2 regions of the Nocardioides sp. NPDC127514 genome follow, and region 2 is predicted to be linked to the other one. Evidence: riboswitches for the same ligand, from Rfam matches in the RefSeq annotation. Region 2 holds a riboswitch; the other holds the start of a gene.
What was found. A riboswitch is a leader RNA that binds a small molecule or an ion and turns the genes downstream of it on or off. The one in region 2 is predicted to bind cyclic di-AMP.

Region 1 (5,362 bases), on a different contig from region 2:
TGGGCAGCAGCTCGAGCTGCTCCCACATCCACGCGTCGTACATCGTCGCCTCGACCAGCAGAGACGCGATGCACTCCCAGTCGTGGGGCATCGGCCGTACCGGGCGCCCGGGCGACCTGCGCTGGCGCGGCGCGGGTGGCACCACGTCCTCGATGATCAGCCGGGAGACCAGGTCGGGCCGGTGCATCGCGACCAGGAGGGCGACGTTGCCGCCGGTCGAGTGCCCGACGACCACGGCGCCCGAGATCCCGAGCGCGTCCATCGCCACGATGACGTCGTCGGCGATGAGCCGGTGGGAGTACTCCGAGGCCCAGTCCGAGTCCCCGTGCCCACGCATGTCGAAGGCATGCACCCGGTGGGCATCCGCGAACGGCGGCACCACACCCTGCCACCGTTTCGCACTGCCACCGAGCTCGTGCAACAGCACCATCGGCACCCCGTCCTCAGGGCCGTAGGCGTCAAAGACGTACGCCGCGCCTCGGCCTGGGAGTGGAAGCCTGGTGCGCGTCAGCGCAACCATCGGGTCAGTTCTGTTCGGCCTTCTCGGCGCCGCGGCGCCACCGGATGCCGGCCTCGAGGAACCCGTCGATGTCGCCGTCGAAGACCGCCTGCGGATTGCCGACCTCGTAGGTCGTACGCAGGTCCTTGACGATCTGGTAGGGGTTGAGGACGTAGTTGCGCATCTGGTCGCCCCAGGAGGCGGCGACGTCGCCCTTGAGCTCCTTGATCTGCGCCTCCTCCTCGGCCTTCTTCAGCGCGAGCAGCTTGGCCTTGAGGACGATCATCGCGGCGGCCTTGTTCTGCAGCTGCGACTTCTCGTTCTGGCAGGAGACGACGGTGCCGGTCGGGATGTGGGTCAGCCGGACCGCCGAGTCGGTGGTGTTGACCGACTGGCCACCGGGGCCCGAGGAGCGGTAGACGTCGACCTTGATGTCGTTCTCGTCGATCTCGATCTCGTCGGTCTGCTCCAGCACGGGCACGACCTCGACCGCGGCGAAGGAGGTCTGACGACGGCCCTGGTTGTCGAAGGGGCTGATCCGCACCAGACGGTGGGTGCCGGCCTCGACGGAGAGGGTGCCGTAGGCGTAGGGGGCGTGGATCGCGAAGGTGGCGGACTTCAGCCCGGCCTCCTCGGCGTAGGAGGTGTCGAAGACCTCGACCGGGTACTTGTTGCGCTCGGCCCAGCGGACGTACATCCGCATCAGCATCTCGGCGAAGTCGGCGGCGTCGACGCCACCGGCGCCGGAGCGGATCGTCACCAGGGCCTCGCGGGAGTCGTACTCCCCCGAGAGCAGGGTGCGGATCTCCAGGCTCTCGACGGCCTTCTTCACCCGGCCCAGCTCGGCCTCGGACTCGGCGAGCGAATCGGCGTCGCCCTCCTCCTGGGCCATCTCGACCATCAGGCCGAGGTCCTCGATGCGGGTGCGGAGCTCGGTGAACTTGTTGAGCTCGCCCTGCAGCAGGGAGAGACGTCCGGTGACGCGGGTGGCGTTGTCCTGATCGTCCCAGAGGTCGGGCGCGGCGACCTGCTCGCCGAGGTCGGCGATCTCCTTGCGCATCGCGTCCAGGTCCAGCACCTGGCCGATGGTCTGCATCGTTGCCTGGAGCTGCTTGATCTCGGTGTCGAATTCGGGGCCTGCCACGTCTTACAGGTTACTTGACCGGTGGTTCGCCGCCCGATTCGCCGACCCCGCAAATATGCGCTCGCCCTCCGGTAGGGGAACCGGAGGGCGAGCGCCAGGGGGATATATGGGTCCCGAGAAGCCTCAGGCCTGGTGGGTCGAGCCGGCGAACCAGCCGTCCCAGGCAGCCTCTTCACGAACGGACGCGCCCGGCTTGGGGGCGTGCAGCATGATCGCCTGACCATTCTCCCAGCGCAGGAAGATGCCCACGTGGTAGACCGGGCTGCCCCAGAACATCAGGTCGCCGCGCTGGATCTGGTCGTTCGGGATCGTCGGCAGCGCAGCCGCCTGGTCGCGCGAGACCCGGGGGAGCTCGATGCCGGCGGCGCTGAAGGCGTACTGCGTCAGGCCGGAGCAGTCGAACGAGCTCGGACCGGTGGCGCCCCAGACGTACGGGTCGCCGATCTGCTCCGAGGCGACGCTGATCGCGCGCTCGATCTTGCCCTCCTGGCTCGCGGCGAAGGCCTTGGCCTCGGCCTCGGCCTTCTTCTTCGCCTCCGCGGCCTTCTTGGCGGCGATCGCTGCCTTGCGCTTCGCCTCGGCGGCCTTGCGGGCCGCCTCGGCCTTGCGCTCCTGCACCTCGACAGCCCTCTCGAGCTGCTTGATGTCGGTGAGCATCGCCGTGGGGGTGGCCGAGGCCTCCAGGGTCGGAGCCTCCACCACCTTGGCCGGCTCGACGGCCGACTCGACGGAGGTGGTCTCATGGGAGGCCGGCGCGGCGTTGGCGGCGGGGACTGCCACCAGGGCACCGGCGGCGATGCCGCTGGCGAGGGTGATGCGGCCGAGGAGCTTGCCGTGGCCACTGAGAGATCCTGCGATCGTCCGGGCGATCGAGACGTTCGGCGACCGGAACGGGCGGGGCGCGCCTCGATGGGCAGGATGAGATACGGACTTGGACATGCGTGAGTTCCTTCCCACGCCTGCGAGGTGAGCTGTCGGGTTCGGGCTAGAAGGTTGCCCGGCCATCGTGGCGATGGCTTCACCCCAAGCGACCGTCCGAGTTAGTCGCGTGGAACTTGGGTCCCCCGCTCCTGTCCCATACGTACTGCTGAGTGTGAGGGTAAAGGGGGTTCAGTAGTAGGGGCCGGCGTCCGGAGGGACAGGATTCGGCGTGTACCGGGGCCGGTCGTGCGTTCTGCACGGCTCATCCAAGGTGACATGCGATCTGGAACGGATCCAATCCCGAATGGCCGAATCTGAAGCACAAACGGCGTGTTCACGCGTGACTTTGCCGTCGTTTGTGAAACATCTCACGCACTGAACACGCGTATGACACCGTGTCGAACTTGCGTTTACTCCGCTGCTTCGAGACGGAAACCGACGCCGCGGACGGCGACGACCTTCTCCTGCACACCGGCTGCCTCGAGCTTCTGGCGCAGGCGTCCGACGGTGACGTCGAGCGTCTTGGTCGAGCCGTACCAGTTCTCGTCCCAGACCTCGGCCATCAGCCGGTCGCGGGAGACGACCTTGTCGCGGGAGGCGGCCAGGACGGCCAGCAGCGCGAACTCCTTGCCGGTCAGGGTCACCTCGCGCTCGCCGGCGTAGACCCGGTGGGCAGCCACGTCGATGCGCAGGGCGTCGTCGTCGGCGCCGGGCTCGACCGGGCCCGAGCGGCGCAGGAGGGCGCGGACCCGCGCCTGGAGGACGGCCAGCGCGAACGGCTTGGCCAGGTAGTCGTCGGCACCGGCGTCGAGCCCCACGACCAGGTCGATCTCGGCGTCACGGGCGGTGAGGATCATGATCCCGCCCTCGTAGCCGTTGTCGCGAGCGGCCTTGCAGACCTCGAGCCCGTCCATGTCCGGAAGGCCCAGGTCGAGCAGCACCAGCTCGGCGTCGTACGGAGGTGCCAGCAGCTCCAGCGCCTTCTTGCCGGAGTCGACCCAGGTGACGTCATAGCCCTCACGCTGGAGCGTGCGCACCAGGGGAGCAGCGATGTCCTCTTGGTCTTCTACGACAAGCACGGAGTTCGACATGAAGAGAACAATAGTTACAGCCCCGTAGGGCTTGTGAAGAGATCCCCCCTTTCAGATAAGCGCGTGATCACATTGTTAGGTCCGAGCTGGTCGATAGCGAGCGGATCCTCGGCCCCTTGGGCGACCTCGTCCCAGGTCACCGGGGCCGCGACCGTGGGGATCCCCTTGCCCCGCAGCGAGTAGGGACAGATCGTCGTCTTCGATCCCGAGTTCTGCGACCAGTCCAGGAAAACCTTGCCTGACCTGCGACTCTTGGTCATCGTCGCGGTCACCTTGCTCGGGTGCGCCTTCTGGAGGTCCTCGGCGATCTCCCTGGCCAGCGCCGTGGCGACGTCCGGCTCGACAGGCTCGGGCAGGGCGGCGTACAGGTGCACGCCCTTGCTCCCGCTGAGCACCGGCGTCGCGGCGAGGTCACGGGCGCCCAGCGCCTCGCGCACCAGCAGCGCCACCTCGCAGCACTCCTGCAGGCCGGCCGGCTCACCGGGGTCGAGATCGATCACGATCCGGTTCGCGCCTGCCGGGGTGCCGTCGCTGCCGACCGTCCACTGGTGGACGTGCAGCTCCAGCGCGGAGAGGTTCGCGGCCCAGGTGAGGGCGGCGAGGCTGTCGAGGATCGGAAAGGTGAGTGTTCCCTCCCTGTGGTCGGCGGTTCGGGATCCCGTTGTCGGAACGATGACCGTACGGACCCAGCTGGGCGTGCCGGCCGGTGCGTTCTTCTCGAAGAACGACATGTCGCCGACGCCGTGCGGCCAGCGGATCCTCGTCACGGCACGGTCCTGGAGCTGCGGCAGGAGCGCCGGCGCGACCTGGGCGTAGTAGTTGAGCACCTCGCCCTTCGTCATGCCGGTGCGTGGATAGAGCACCTTGCTGAGGCTGGTCAGGGTCAGGACCCGGCCGTTGACCTCGACGCGTACCTCTTCTCGTTCGACCATCACAGATCCTCCGGCTCGATGTCCTCGCGGATGCCGATGAAGCTCGGCTGTCGCAGCCGGCCCTTGTAGCTCGCCGACGCGACAGCAGTGCCGTGGGTCTCCACCTCGACGACCAGGAGCGGCTCGACCCAGTGGGTGCCCCGAGCGTCCAGCGACGGCACTCCCCCGTCCGGATCGACGTCGGGTCCGGCGAAGGGGCTCCGGCTGGTCTCGCGCAGCAGCTCCCCGAGCCGCTGGGCCCGCTTGCCGGTGATGCCGCTGCCGACCCGCCCACGGTAGATCAGGCCCTCGGGCGTCGGCTGCCCGACGAGCAGGGCGCCGAGTCGTTCGGTGCCGCCCTCGGTGCCCACCTCGGGTCGCCAGCCGCCGACCACCAGCGAGGCCCGGTAGCGGTGGGCCAGCTTGATCCAGTCCTTGCTCCGCTCCCCCGGCCGGTAGCGGCTTCCGCGCCGCTTCGACACGATCCCCTCCAGCCCCTGCTGCTTCGTGACCTCATGGAGCATCCGGCCGTCGTCGTACGTCGCCGGCACCTGCCAGGAGCCCAGATCGCCGTCGGCATGGACCGCCTCGAGGATCTTGCGGCGCTCCGCCCAGGGCTCCTCGATGAGCAGCCGCCCATCGAGCCGGAGCAGATCGAAGACCATGTACGTCGCGGGTATCCGCTCCGCGAACCGCGCCGCCCGGCGGACGTCGCGGTTGTGCATCCGGTCCATGAGCACCCGGAAGTCGGGCAGCCCGGCGTCGTTGAGCGCGATCACCTCACCGTCGACGACGA
Region 2 (5,362 bases):
CCAGGCCGATGCCGCGTCCGGTCTCCTCGTAGAGGTCGACCAGGGCCTGCTCGCCGCCGGCCTCGGCGAGTACCTCGCAGGCGAGCCAGGCGGCTTCGTACTCGGCGCCGAAGTGCTCCGAGCGGGTGTTGAACTCGGCCTTGCCCGGGAGGTGGTCGGGGGCACCGTTCTCGCGGACCTGGGCGAGGATCTGGCCGGCGGTCTTGGACAGCGGCAGCTTGGTGTCGCGGAGCGCGACGTAGTCGGCGAAGCCCTCGACCAGCCACATCGGCCGACGGGTGTTGGTCGCGGCGTCGGTGGCCGCATGGGTGGCCTCATGGGTGATGACGATCTGGGCGCCGGGGGCGTCGAGGTCACCGATGACGCCCTGGTTGACCCACACGTGCAGCGGCGTCCCGGCCTTCGTGGACCCGTCGACGGTCGCGGTCACCGCCGCGACGGCGGCGTAGGTCCCGGGCTGCGCGCCGAGCGCGGAGTCGAGGCCGTTTGCGGGCACCTCGAGGACCAGGCGCGGGTTCTTCCAGGGGATCACCTTGCGGACCCCGGCGACGGCGGTGGTGGCCAGCTCGGCGTAGCGGTCGGCTACCTCGGCAGAGGCCTGGGCGACCACGAGGGTGGAGCCGGTGCGGCGCACCTCGACCGGGCCGCTGAGCCACAGCGGCAGCCGGGTGCCCTGGGCCGCCGAGAAACCGGAGATCGCGCCCTCGGCGTCGAAGCCGACCTTCAGCTCCTCGGTCAGCGCCGGGTCGCCGGGGCTGCGCCACGACATCTCGACGTCGGCCGTCCAGGAGCCGTCGGGCTCCACGTTGCCCGACTCGGCGACGTACCTCGCGGTGACGTCCCCGAGGCCGATGGCACGGGCGTTGCGTACCGCCACCGAGGCGGCGTCCTCTCCCTCGGGCTCCGCCCCGTCGCGTACGCCGTCGACCAGGGCATCCAGCGAGGCCCGGGCACCCTCGGTGTCGGCGCGCACGACCGGCGCGCTGCTCGGGGTCGGGGCGACGTACTCGCCCCCGCCGGTGAGCCGCCAGCCGACGAACCCGGCGAGCAGCATCACCAGCACCAGCGCGGCCCCGATCAGGGCCGGGCGAGAAAGAAGAGAGCCGACCGTTCGCACCTGCGAACGATCGGCCTCTTCGGGGTGCTGGGTCAAACTCAACCCGGGCGGACGGCGCCCGTGTAGGGCATCTCGTCCATCGGGGAGACCTTCACACCGGTGCTCGGGTTGGACGCGTGCACGATCATGCCGTTGCCGATGTAGATGCCGACGTGGCTGATCGGGCTGTAGTAGAAGACCAGGTCACCAGGGGCGAGCTGGTCGCGGGAGACCTGGGGTCCGCTGCTGTACTGCGCCGAGGAGGAGTGCGGGAGCGAGACGCCGGCCTGGCCCCAGGCACCCATGGTGAGGCCGGAGCAGTCCCACGACTCGGTGCCGGTGGCGCCGTAGACGTAGGCGTCGCCGACCTGGGCGAGGGCGTAGTCGACGGCCACCTTGGCGCGACCCGAGGGCGGCGGCAGGTTGGAGGGGATGCTGGTGTCGGTGGACTGGAACTCCTCCAGCTCATCGGCCTCCAGCTCGTCGAGCTCGGCCTGGGCCGCCTCGTACTTCTTGTCGATCTCGCTCTTCTTCTGCTGCATGGTCGTCTTGATCTTGGCCATCTGGGACTTGGCGTCCTCGGTGGCCTCGCGACGAACCTGGAGGGCCTCCGCCTCGGTGTTGTACCGAGCGAGGAGGTCGGCCTGCAGCGCGTTGTAGGACGAGACGGTGGAGAGACCGGCGAGGAACTCCTGCGGGTCCTCGGAGGTGATCACCTGGCCGACGGCAGAGACGTCGGAGCCCTCGAACTGCCGCAGCACGGAGTCACGGAGCTCGGCGCGGATCTTGTCGAGCTCCTTGCTCTGACGCTTCTCGTCGGAGTTGAGGTCCTCGAGCTGGTCCTTGAGGTCCTGCAGCCGCAGCTTGGCGTTGCTGTAGTCCTCGTTGGCCGCCTCGGCCTGGGTGTAGAGCTTGTCGACCTTCTTGCGAACGTCGTCGATGTCAGGGTCTGCCTGGGCGGGGGTCGCTGCGGGAATGATCCCGGCGACTCCGATGGCGGCGATGCCGGCTGCTCCGGCAATGAGTCGCTTCCGGTCGCGTGTCACGAGCGGACGGTCTCCTTGTGTGTAGTCGTTGACGCCTACCGGGTGAGCTGACGGGTTCAGGCACGACCTGCCTTACCACCGCTCCTCGATCTGGTCTCCCAGATCGCCCTTGCGGCGGATACACCCCAGATGATCGGTGTGGTTCCCCGGCTCCTGGCCCGCCCCGAAGCGGGCCTGGACTAAGCGCGACACTCGCGTGGGCCGGTTGACCCACTTCCACGAGCGCCAAGTTCCTGCGCACACTAGCCGACGGCATCCCCCACCTGCCAACCACCCACGCCCAAAAGTTCGGCTACATCCCTTCCACCATGCGCAGCGGCGGGACCAGGCCTCCTTCGGCCAGCACGTCGAGCGCCCGGCGCTCGTCGTCCTCGATGGTCAGCTCCGGCGGTGGCCCCAGAAGCACGGTGACCACGCAGTCGTGGCACGCCAAACCGCGCACGAGGCAGGTGTCACAGTCGATTCTCGTCGTCATGTGAGTGACGGTCTCACCGAGCACCGACATTTTTGCTTTCGTCCGGTTGCGTCCGGCGTGTCATCACCATCGCAGCACGGTATTCCAGGCGGCGATCGCGGACCGGGTCCCTACACTTGGCACATGGAGGTCTCCGCGTACGCGACGCTCCCCGACACGGTCCGGGGGCGCATCGTCGCGCTCACGGCCGGGGTGCTTCCCGACGTGGTGCGCCTGCCGCCCGCGCTCAAGCGGATCGCCGACTTCGCGCCCGCCCGGCGGGCCAAGGCCGGCGGCGCGATGATCGCCTCGGTGCTCGAGAGCGACGACGAGGTCCGGGAGAAGGTCGGCAGCCAGCTGCGGCCGGCGTACGTCTCCGAGGGCTCCGCCGACCACGTGGTCCTCCCCGACGATCCGGCCGAGGCGGCCGCGGTCGTCTGGCTCATCCGCCCCGACGGCTGGGAGGTCTCGCTCAAGGAGGCCCTGGACCGGCTGGAGGCCGCCGCGGTTCCGGTGGTCGACGCCGAGGTGGCCCGGCTGCGCGGCAAGCTCGCCGCGGCCGAGGACGAGCTCCGCGAGGTGCGTGCCGACCGCAAGGCCCGCCTCGACGACCTCAAGGCCGACAACACCGCCCTGCGACGCAAGCTCGGCGAGGCCCGGGCTGCCGCGCGCGAGGCGGGCACCGGCCTGGACGAGGCCCTGACCGAGGCCCGCACGGCGCTCGCCCGCGCCGAGGACGAGCTCGCCGCACGGGACCGCCAGCTGCGGCAGCTCCGCAGCCAGATCGACAAGCTGGAACGCGAGGCCGCGGCCGAGCGGCGTACGTCCAAGACGGACCGCGAGGACGCCTCGCTGCGCGCCCGGTTCCTGCTCGACACGCTGCTCGACGCGGCCGGGGGTCTGCGTCGCGAGCTGGCGCTGCCGCCGGTCACCGGCACCCCGGGCGAGCGGGTGGAGGCCGAGCTGGCCTCCGCTGACGCCGCCGCCGGTGCCGGGGTCACCAGCAGCGCCCACCTCGAGCAGTTCCTGGCGATGCCGCGGGTCCGGCTGATCGTCGACGGCTACAACGTCTCCAAGGCGCTGTGGCCCGACTCGGCGCTCGACGCCCAGCGGCTGCGGCTGCTGCGGGCGATCGCGCCGATCGCCGCTCGCACCGGCGCCGAGACGACCGTCGTCTTCGACGCCCACTCCGCATCCGTACGTCCCACCGCGGTGCCTCCTCGCGGCGTCAAGGTCCTCTTCTCCCCCGAGGGCGTCATCGCCGACGACGTCATCCGCGACCTCGTCGACGCCGAGCCCGCCGGCCGCGTCATCCTGGTCGCCACCGACGACGCCGAGGTCGTCAAGGACGTACGCCGCGCCGGCGCCCGCACCGTCCCGCTCTCCTCGCTCTCGCCCCTGCTCGGTTGATCCAGCAGGCTTCCTGCGCCACACCGGCCTGATTCGATAGGTTCTCCCGACGTTCGAATCATCGGGAGTGGGAGACCAGCGCGTGCGGCACACCCTCAGCGCGATCGCCAGGATGATCCTGTGCGCCGCGGGATTCGTGATGTCCATCTACGGCAGCGTCCAGCTCAATGCCCTCAAGTCGCCGGGATTCCGCGAGCTGCTGCACGAGTCGAGCTTCTGGGTCGCGGCCGTCGGCGGCCTGATGACCGCGATCGCGTTCGAGGCGATGCGACGAGCGCAGGTCCCCGCCGCTCCCGCTCCGCAGCCCACCGAGCCCGTCACGCCGGTCACGCCCGTCACACCCGTGACCGCCGATGAGCCCGCGAAGGACGAGAGGGACGAGCGACCCGCCGATCAGGCCGACAAGCTGAGCCTCGTCGAGGTCGTCGGTCTCGCCGCGGGCGGCGTGATCGGATCCGGCTGGCTCCTGGCCGTTCCCACCCTTCACGAGAGCCTGGGCGAGGCCGCGCTCCTCGGCTGGGCCGCCGGCGGCCTGCTCATGCTCACCATCGCGGTCGTGATGGTCGAGTTCGGGCTCATCTCCCAGCGCACCGGCGGGCTGCTGTTCCATCCGCACGACGCCTTCGGGCCGCTGGTGGTGATCATTCTCGCGGCGTCGCTGTGGATCTCGTACGCCATCAACCCGGCCGCCCAGGCGGCCGCGGCGGTCAACGGGCTGGCCGAGATCGTCCCCGCCCTGGCCGGCGACGGCGGGCTCACCGGGATCGGGTCGACCCTGGCGGTGCTGGTGACCGCCGCGATCATCGCCTTCGTCCTGCTGCCCCGACGGCTCGTCCTGCGTACGAACGCGGCCCTGACGCTGCTCAAGATCGCCATCCCGGTGATCTTCGTGGTGTTCCTGGCGCTCGCGGCCCCCGGCCGGCCGACGGCTCCGGGGACCGCGGCCGGGCCTACCACGACCGGCGTGCTCAGCGCGCTGATCACCAGCGGCGTGATCTACGCCTACATCGGCTTCCAGGCTCCTCTGGACGTGACCGGAGAGGTCCGTGGCGGCCGTCGCGAGGTGGCCAGGCGGGTGCGCTGGGCGGTCTACGGCACGGTCGTCGGCTCGTTCCTGCTCTACTCCTCCCTCCAGCTGGTCTACGCCGAGCACATGGCCGGCTCCGGGGCCGAGCACGGCACCTCCTACGCACGCCTGACCGACGCGGCCACGCTGGCCGGGGCGCCGCTCGACTGGCTGGTCGTGCTGGTCCGGATCGCCGCGATCCTGGCCCCGATCGGGTCCGGCATCGTGTTCACCTACGCCCTCAGTCGCGAGGTCTACGCGCTGAGCGCGGAGAGGTACGTCCCCAGCGG

Region 1: another riboswitch for cyclic di-AMP. It lies ahead of ABTX24_RS02875 (C40 family peptidase); the one in region 2 lies ahead of ABTX24_RS25925 (C40 family peptidase).

The regions. Positions count from the first base shown of each region.
Region 1 is NZ_JBEORF010000003.1:30,398-35,759, reverse strand. It holds gene ABTX24_RS02885 (alpha/beta fold hydrolase) at 1-520, opposite strand, end outside; gene prfB (peptide chain release factor 2) at 525-1,643, opposite strand; gene ABTX24_RS02875 (C40 family peptidase) at 1,767-2,582, opposite strand; cyclic di-AMP (ydaO/yuaA leader) riboswitch at 2,585-2,747, opposite strand; gene ABTX24_RS02870 (response regulator transcription factor) at 2,975-3,655, opposite strand; gene ligD (non-homologous end-joining DNA ligase) at 3,670-4,587, opposite strand; gene ABTX24_RS02860 (ATP-dependent DNA ligase) at 4,587-5,362, opposite strand, start outside.
Region 2 is NZ_JBEORF010000038.1:40,629-45,990, reverse strand. It holds gene ABTX24_RS25930 (hypothetical protein) at 1-1,117, opposite strand, end outside; gene ABTX24_RS25925 (C40 family peptidase) at 1,156-2,142, opposite strand; cyclic di-AMP (ydaO/yuaA leader) riboswitch at 2,160-2,338, opposite strand; gene ABTX24_RS25920 (hypothetical protein) at 2,435-2,617, opposite strand; gene ABTX24_RS25915 (NYN domain-containing protein) at 2,741-4,006, shown strand; gene ABTX24_RS25910 (APC family permease) at 4,089-5,362, shown strand, end outside.